2 regions of the Limnohabitans sp. MORI2 genome follow, and region 2 is predicted to be linked to the other one. Evidence: predicted binding sites of a transcription regulator. Region 2 holds the regulator's gene; the other holds the start of a gene.

Region 1 (4,447 bases), 1.0 Mb from region 2:
AATCAAAGGCTTGTGTGTAATGTGCAGACGATGCGCCTGTTGAGCCTGTCATGGTTTAACTCCCGTTTGAGCAGCCGGTGTCATGCGAGACAGCTCACGCTGTAAGCCTGCCACATCAGCCTCTGCACGCTGCAAAGCCCCACGTATTTGTGTCACACGGTCTTGGTATTTTTGAGGCTGACGGAATTCATCTGCAAGACGCTCGGGTTCACCGTTGTTCCACACACGCAGCAAATCTGCATGCTGCTTGAGTGCTTTTTGCAATTCGGCTTGCAACACCGTCTGCGCTTGTGCATCGCGCTGACGTTGCTCCGTGCTGTCCACCTTGGTCACACCACCGCTTGCGTTGGGGCTTGCCCCCCCCGCCGCTGCGCCTTGCACTTTCGTGCCTTCAATCACCGTCACACTGCCACCGGCCAATGGCTTGCAGTTGGACGCTGGGTCAGGTTGATTGGTGTAGACGTTACCGCAGCGATAAATCCGCTGCGGCTCCGAGGTGGCGTTAGCGATGCACGCCACACCGACCAACCCCATGAACACCCACACATGAAGAAGACGAAGCAATTTCAAACGCATAAAACAGTGAGATGAAACAAAAAAGGACGGCTCGCGCCGTCCTTTGATTGCACGCGTCGTTGCAACGAATTACAGCGAGTAGTACATGTCGTATTCGACAGGAGACACTTCCACACGGCTGCGTGTGACTTCTTGCATCTTCAAGTCGATGTAAGAGTCGATCCATGCGTCGGTGAACACGCCGCCTTTGGTCAAGAAGGCGCGGTCTTTGTCGAGGGCTTCCAAAGCTTGATCCAAGCTGGAGCACACGGTTGGGACCAACTTGTCTTCCTCGGGTGGGAGGTGGTACAAGTCTTTGGTCGCTGCTTCGCCTGGGTGGATCTTGTTCTCGATACCGTCCAAACCAGCCATCAACAAGGCTGCGAAGCCGAGGTAAGGGTTGCACAATGGATCGGGGAAACGAGCTTCCACGCGGCGGGCTTTGTCAGAAGCCACGTTAGGAATACGAATCGAAGCAGAACGGTTTTTGGCAGAGTAAGCCAATTTCACTGGCGCTTCGAAGTGAGGCACCAAACGCTTATAGCTGTTGGTACCTGGGTTGGTGATCGCGTTCAAAGCACGTGCGTGCTTGATGATGCCGCCGATGTAGTACAGGGCGAGATCAGACAAGCCAGCGTAGCCGTTGCCTGCGAACAAGTTCTTGCCGTCTTTCCAGATGGACTGGTGAACGTGCATGCCAGAACCGTTGTCGCCAGCGTAGGGCTTGGGCATAAAAGTGGCAGTTTTGCCGTAAGCGTTGGCCACGTTGTGGATCACGTACTTTTGCAGCAATGTCCAGTCAGCGCGCTCAACCAAAGTCGAGAACTTGGTACCGATTTCGCACTGGCCTGCGCCTGCCACTTCGTGGTGGTGCACTTCAACTGGAATACCCACTGACTCGAGAATCAGGGACATTTCGCTACGCATGTCGTGTGTGCTGTCAACGGGAGGCACTGGGAAGTAGCCACCTTTGACGCGAGGACGGTGACCGCGGTTACCGCCTTCGATTTTCTCGCCGCTGTTCCATGGGCCTTCGTATTCGTTGATGGCGTAGAACGTGTTGTTTGGCTCAGTGCTCCAACGCACTTCGTCAAACAAGAAGAATTCTGGTTCTGGACCGAAATAAGCAGTGTCGCCCAAGCCAGATTGCTTGAGGTAAGTTTCAGCGCGCTTAGCGATGGAACGTGGGTCACGCTCGTAGGCCTTGCCGTCTGTGGGTTCGATCACGTCACAGATCAACACCAAAGTGACTTCTTCGAAGAAGGGGTCGATCAATGCGCTGTTTGGATCAGGCATCAACAACATGTCAGAGGCTTCAATGCCCTTCCAGCCAGCAATCGAAGAACCGTCAAACGCTTGACCGTCTTCAAACTTGCTCTCGTCAAACTGCGACACGGGCGCAGTGATGTGCTGCCACTTACCACGGGTATCGGTGAAACGGAAGTCAACGAATTTAACTTCGTTCTCTTTCACCATTTTCATTACGTCTGCGACGGTCTTGGCCATCAAGTTCTCCTGCTAGGGTAGGTTGGGTTAAAAAGTGTTCAGGGTTTGAGGATGCAGTTTTTGTGCCAGCAAGGACCTTGATTGACTGTCATCGGCATCATCACCAAGTTGGCTATTTTGCACCGAGATTGCCGCGAATTAGCAGCAAAAGCCGATGGGGCACCGTAAATTCGAAAAAACCAACCGAACCATTTTGGTGCAATTTTGCACCAAAATGGTTCTCATCTATTTACGCACCAATTCAGGGCCGAATTTAAAGCCGAATGGTTGAAGGCCAGCCAACATCGCCGCATAAGCAGGCGCAACTTTTTCAGGCGCACCTTTCACACCCAACTCAATGTGGCGGCCATGTTCTGGGTGATCGACACTGGGCAGGCTGAACACCTTGATGCCTTCAAAGTCCCTCTCTAGCGTTTCCATCAACGGAGTGATGGTGGCTTCCATCGAACCATAGATGATGATGGACTGCTCAACCCAAGCGCCTTGCTGAAACAGATGTGCGTAATGCGTGTCGAGCACCCATTCCATCATCGGCCAAGCCATGACAGGAAAGCCCGGCACAAAGTGCACTGCGCCGACGGGTCCTTGGCAACTGAAACCCGCAATCTTGTTGTATGGGTTGGGAATGATGTGAGCCCCCACAGGAAACACACCCATGTTCAGGCGATGCACGTTGTCATCACGCTCAGGGTCATATGGCACGCCTTGTTCTTTAGCCACGTCTTGCATACGCTCACGAATCAAGGCAGCCGCCTCAGGATGCAGGCTTAAATCGACACCCAAAGCCTTGGCGGCACATTGACGGGTGTGATCGTCAGGCGTTGCGCCAATGCCGCCACACGAAAACACAACGCTGTTGCTCTCAAATGCGCGGGCTAACGTTCGCGTGATGCGTTCGGGCGAATCGCCAACGTAATCCGCCCAATCGAGCGACAGGCCGCGTGCGCTTAAGAGCTCAATGAGTTTAGGCATGTGCTTGTCGGCACGTTTGCCCGAGAGGATTTCATCGCCAACGATGATGAGGCCAATCTCTGGCCGAGCATTAGTGGCTGGTGGGTGTGCTTGGGTCATCTGCCGATGCTACCGTGGGCAACGGCACTGAGGCGCCCATCACCACCGTACCCGACTCCGCGCGCAGGGCTTCTAGCGCCCCCAAGCTGTAATGCGCAAACCATAGGGAAGTGAAAGCAAAAACCAAGGCATAAATCCAAATGGCCAACGGAATGAGTACCAAAAATGCGGCGGCAAACACAGCACCCGAGGCCCAGACCAAACTGGGTAAAGCGCCCAGATAACCAGTCAGTACACCAATCAGGAGCAACCAAATGCGGTGCTGTCGCCCAATCGCCAATCGTTCCTCGCGACTGGCGTGCAACACCAGCGTATCAAACACCATCACGCGGTAGCTTAGCCAGCCCCAAATCAGCGGTGGAATGATGAACATCAACGGCGGCACAGCCCACAATGGCAAGGTGATGAGCATGGCCATCACAGCGATGAGCGTGGAACCCACTGTCCAAGCCAAACTGGTCAAGGCCGTGCCACCATGTTTGAGCGCCAAATGGGCAAAGCGGCGTTGCACCACCAAATCGACCAAGGCGGGCGTCATCATCAACGACACAGCCAACAAAGAGATGATCACCAAGATGGGCGTGATGGCAAAAATCACGACCAAAGGCACCATGACCGCCTGCAGCTCACCCGCACCATGGTCTTGCAACCAATCCAGCATGCCTTGCAGCACTTGCCATGAGGCCAGCATCTCACGCACCCAATCTTGCGTGGGCGCCCAATAGAAATACCCCCAACTCACAGACAGCACCAGCAGCATGGCCAGCGGCAACAGTGAGAGGACCATGACGCGCGGCATCAAGCAATATGCGAACGCACGCCAAAAGGAATCTAAAAACAAGCGCATGCCAAAAGCATACCGCAGGTACTTAACGGAGGGAAGTCAAGCCTAGAGCCTGCATGAGGCGTTTCATACCTAATCGCTGCTGCGACCAGAAACCTTCGCCGTAATCAACCCCTTCTTCCACTTGGTCACGGATACCCGTGGCTTCAAAGCGTGGGTCAAAGTTGGCGGTTCCAAAGAGCACATCCCACCATGGCAAGAGCACACCAAAGTTATGGCCACCGAGAACTGTGTTGGCTCCCTGCGTTGTTTCGTGCCCTAACCCAATCGCATGGTGCAAGCGATGAAACCGTGGGCTCACCCACACACGCTCACCAATGACCCCAAAGCTGATGCGCAAATTGGCATGCTGAAAGTTTTCAAACAATTGCGTGATCGCCACCACAGCCACAAACTGAGTTGGCGCAATGCCAATGAGTTGCGCGATGCACACCCAAATCACAGCGCCAATCAAGTCATCCAACAAATGGT
Region 2 (4,447 bases):
TTGGGCGTGGCGGGGCGTTTCTACACCGATGGCTCTTTGACGCAAACCATGGATCGTGCGCTGCAGGTGGCCGAGTACTTGATCGGTGAAGTTCGTCGCGGCCGCTAAGTCTTTGTCCGCCTTGCATGGCGGGGTCAGCACGAAAATTGCTTTATTGATGGTTAGAATGCTTTAACTCAACGAGCAATATCCGTGCCTTGACCTCATTTGCTTCTTTCTCACTTGCTTTGCTGATGGCCATTGTGCCGGTAGCGGCGTCGGCGGAAAAAGCAGATCGTGACAAACCCACGCACATTGAAGCCGATAACTTGGTGCACGACGAGCTTAAGCAAGTCAGTATCTTTACGGGACGTGCGGTCATGACGCGAGGCACCATGATCATGCGAGGTGCACGCATCGAGATGCGTGAAGATGCGGATGGCTACCAGTTTGGTGTCATCCTTCCTGAACCGGGCAAACGTGCTTTTTTTCGACAAAAGCGTGAAGGTAACGATGACTTCATGGAAGGCGAAGCCTTGCGCATCGAGTTTGATGGGAAGGCAGATCGGATCACGCTCATTGATCAGGCTGAAGTGCGCCGTTATCGTGGCGCGACGCTCAATGACACCATGCTTGGCAAGCTAATCATTTACGAAAATTTGACCGATGTGTTCAGCATTGATGGCCACTTACCTCAAGACGCTGGCAAGGGTGTTGTGGGTCGAGTCAAAGTCGTTTTAGCGCCGCGCAATAAAACATTGGAAAAACCGTGATCGAAGTGCTCACCCCAACTGATGCAGCAGAGATGAGCGAAAGCCGCTTGGAGGCTCGCCATTTGCAAAAAGCCTATGGCAGCCGTCAAGTGGTGCACGACGTCTCGATTTCCGTGAGAAAAGGTGAAGTGGTTGGTTTGTTAGGCCCTAACGGCGCAGGTAAAACCACTTCGTTTTACATGATTGTGGGCTTGGTGCGTGCCGATGGTGGCAGCATCACGATTGATGGCGAGCCTGTGGCGCATTTGCCCATTCATCGCCGCTCGCGTTTGGGGTTGAGCTATTTGCCGCAAGAGGCGTCTATTTTTCGCAAGTTGAATGTGGAAGACAACGTGCGTGCGGTGTTAGAGCTACAACGTGATGACGACGGCAAGCCCCTGCACAGCGATGAAATTGAAAAGCGATTGACAGCGTTGTTGCAAGAGTTGCGTGTGGAACATCTGCGCATGTCGCCCTCTCTGGCCTTGTCGGGCGGTGAGCGTCGACGCGTCGAGATTGCACGCGCTTTGGCCACCAATCCTCGTTTCATCTTGTTGGACGAACCCTTTGCGGGTATCGATCCGATTGCTGTGATTGAGATTCAACGCATCATTGGTTTCTTGAAAGCGCGTGGCATGGGGGTGTTGATCACCGACCACAATGTGCGCGAAACGCTTGGCATTTGTGACCACGCGTGCATCATCAGCGATGGTCGTGTGTTGGCGCAAGGAACGCCGCGCGAAATCATTGAAAACGTGGATGTACGCCGCGTTTACCTTGGCGAACATTTCCGAATGTGATCGAGCATCATGAAACAAGGCTTATCACTCCGCGTTTCCCAACATCTGGCGCTCACGCCCCAGTTGCAGCAGTCGATCCGACTGCTGCAGTTGTCGACGCTGGAGTTGAGCCAAGAGATTGAGCAAATGCTCGATGAGAACCCGTTTCTAGACAAAGACTTTGAAGAAGCCCCTCGCGAAGAATTTGGTTTAGACAAGGCTGATACACCTGCGCGCGATGACGAGGTGGAGACCACGCGCGAGGTGCCATCTCTCGATGGCGTCATGTCCGAAATCAGTGTAGATAACACAGCCAGCGACACTGAGCCAAGTGTGGACGGTGTGGCTGAGAGCTGGGATGGCGACGGCAGCGTGGAGTTTTCTGCGGACGATTCTGAGTGGGGCGGCGACGCGCCCGCGAGCAACAGCAACAACACCGCAGACAGTGATGCTGCCGATGCGACTGAGCTGGCGCGCATGCAAGAGTCGCTGGCCTCGCATTTGCATCGCCAAGCACTGGCTTTGCGCTTGAGCCCTACTGATCAAGCTGCCTTGCGTTATTTGATTGAAAACCTCAACGACGACGGCTACCTGGAAGACACCTTGCGCAGCTTGGCCGAAGGTTTGGGTGGCGACGACGAAGAGCAAATCGAAGAGCTCGAACACCGCTTCCAAGTTGCCTTGTCACTGCTGCAAAGCCTAGAGCCTGTGGGCGTGGGTGCACGCGATTTGGCCGAGTGCTTGACACTGCAACTCAAAGCCTTGGAGCCCAAGGGTGAAGAAGCTTTGCAGATCCGTGACACAGCCATTCGCATGTGCAAGCAACCGATGGACATGTTGGCCAAACGCGATTTCAAACGCTTGGCCGTGTTGGTGGGCGACAGCGAAGCCAATGTGAAAGTGGCCATTGCGTTGATTGGCCGCTTAGAGCCCAAGCCCGGCCGCCGCTTTGCAGATGTTGAGCGTCATGTGGTGGTGCCCGATGTGTTGGTCACCCGTGTGGGCAAGTCAACTACTGCTCCGAAATTCAAGGTGGCTTTGAACCCCGATGTGATGCCCCGTTTGCGCGTGCACGACATTTACGCCAACGCACTCAAAGGCGGCAAAGGCGAAGCGCATGCGGGTTTGCAACAGCGCTTGCAAGAAGCGCGTTGGTTCATCAAAAACATCCAGCAACGCTTTGACACCATCTTGCGTGTGAGCAACGCGATTGCCGAGCGTCAAAAGAACTTCTTCATCCACGGTGAGCTCGCCATGCGCCCCATGGTGCTGCGGGAGATCGCCGAAGAGTTGGGGCTACACGAGTCCACCATCAGCCGTGTGACGACCAATAAATATATGAGCACGCCCTACGGCACGTTTGAGCTCAAGTATTTCTTTGGCTCTGGCCTTGAGACAGAGAGCGGCAACAACGCGTCGAGTACAGCGGTGCGTGCGCTCATCAAACAATTTGTGGCGAGCGAAAACCCTAAAAAACCGCTGTCGGATAATCAGCTTTCCGAAATGCTCAAAGAGCAAGGCATTGAGTGCGCTCGCCGCACCGTGGCCAAATACCGTGAGGCGCTGCGTATTGCGCCCACGACATTGCGCAAAGCGCTCTAAAGAAATCTATGAACCAACTGCATCTTTTCCTGCCCTGTGCGGCGGGCGTTGAAACCTATCTGGCCGAAGAGGTTCGGCACATCACGGGCGTGGGTGACGAAGACTTGCGCGTGTTTCGTGCCGGTGTGATGGTGCGCACGTCGTGGCGCGATGTGTTGAAACTCAACTTGCACAGCCGCTTGGCGCAGCGTGTGTTGGTGGAGTTGTCACACACGATGTATCGCCAAGAACAAGACCTGTACCGTGCGGCGTGTGAGGTGGCGTGGGAGTTGTGGTTCTCCCCCAAAGAGACGTTCAAGATTGAAATCACCGCGCAGCACAGCCCCTTGAAGAGTTTGAACTTTGCGGCCTTGAAAGTGAAAGATGCCGTGGCGGATCGCTTCCGTCACAAGTTTGGTGTGCGCCCTGATGTCAACACACAGTGGCCCGATGCGCGCATCTATGTGCACCTGACCACCGATGAGTGCACGCTCTACATCGACACCTCGGGTGAGCCACTGTTCAAACGCGGTTGGCGCGCTGACAAAGGCGATGCACCGCTGAAAGAAACCCTCGCCGCCGCCATGCTGGCCGCAAGCGGTTGGAGCATGGGCGATGGCACACCCGCCAACCCCGACGGACTTGCGGCCCAAGGCGTGCCGCTGTATGACCCCTGCTGCGGCAGCGGCACGATCGCGGTGGAAGCAGCACAAATTGCTTGCAACATCGCGCCGGGGTCGATGCGCAAATTTGGTTTCCAAAAACTCATTCCTTACCAAGAGCACGTATGGCATGGTTTGCTCGATAACGCCCGCGCGCAAGAGTGTGAGCCGCGTGCCCAAGTGTTCGGCAGTGATGTGGCCTTCCGTATGGTTGACTTTGCGCAGCGCAACGCCGAGCGCGGCGGTGTGGCACACGCGGTGCAGCTCAGAGGCGGTGATGCCTTGCAGCGCATGCCGCCCTGCGATGTGCCAGGTGTGATGTTGGTCAACCCGCCCTACGGCGAACGTATTGAAGCCGCAGGTATTGCGGGCGCTGCTCGCCGTGCGCGCTACTCACCACCTACCGAATATGTGTCGCCCTACGAAGACGTGAATCAAAACGGCGACGCTGGTTTTGATGATGCGGCTTATGGCGGCGGCATGGTGCGCGATGACATGCCACGTTTTGGCGCGCGCGATATTGCGCAAACCGAAGACGGTGGTGATTTCTTTGCCCAGCTTGCCAGCCACTGGAAGAAAAACTACGCAGGTTGGAGCGCTTGGATGCTGACGCCTGACCTCAAGCTGCCCAGCCGCATGCGCTTCAAAGAGTCGCGTCGCGTACCCATGTGGAACGGCCCGATTGAATGCCGCA

Evidence for each region. Region 2 encodes sigma-54, which starts transcription at its own class of promoters, with help from an activator protein. Its sites were predicted from a motif close to TGGCANGNAANCTGCTTT; they were not measured.
Region 1: the regulator sigma-54 is predicted to act here: its motif matches at 2,112-2,129, upstream of glnA (type I glutamate--ammonia ligase).

The regions. Positions count from the first base shown of each region.
Region 1 covers NZ_AP027058.1:848,921-853,367, reverse strand. The annotation lists gene glnL (nitrogen regulation protein NR(II)) at 1-52, opposite strand, end outside; gene QMG27_RS04315 (hypothetical protein) at 49-564, opposite strand; gene glnA (type I glutamate--ammonia ligase) at 646-2,061, opposite strand; gene QMG27_RS04305 (molybdopterin-binding protein) at 2,287-3,132, opposite strand; gene QMG27_RS04300 (EI24 domain-containing protein) at 3,104-3,979, opposite strand; gene QMG27_RS04295 (sterol desaturase family protein) at 4,002-4,447, opposite strand, start outside.
Region 2 covers NZ_AP027058.1:2,493,527-2,497,973, reverse strand. The annotation lists gene QMG27_RS11970 (thiol:disulfide interchange protein DsbA/DsbL) at 1-108, shown strand, start outside; gene lptA (lipopolysaccharide transport periplasmic protein LptA) at 234-752, shown strand; gene lptB (LPS export ABC transporter ATP-binding protein) at 785-1,531, shown strand; gene QMG27_RS11955 (RNA polymerase factor sigma-54) at 1,541-3,112, shown strand; gene QMG27_RS11950 (THUMP domain-containing protein) at 3,121-4,447, shown strand, end outside.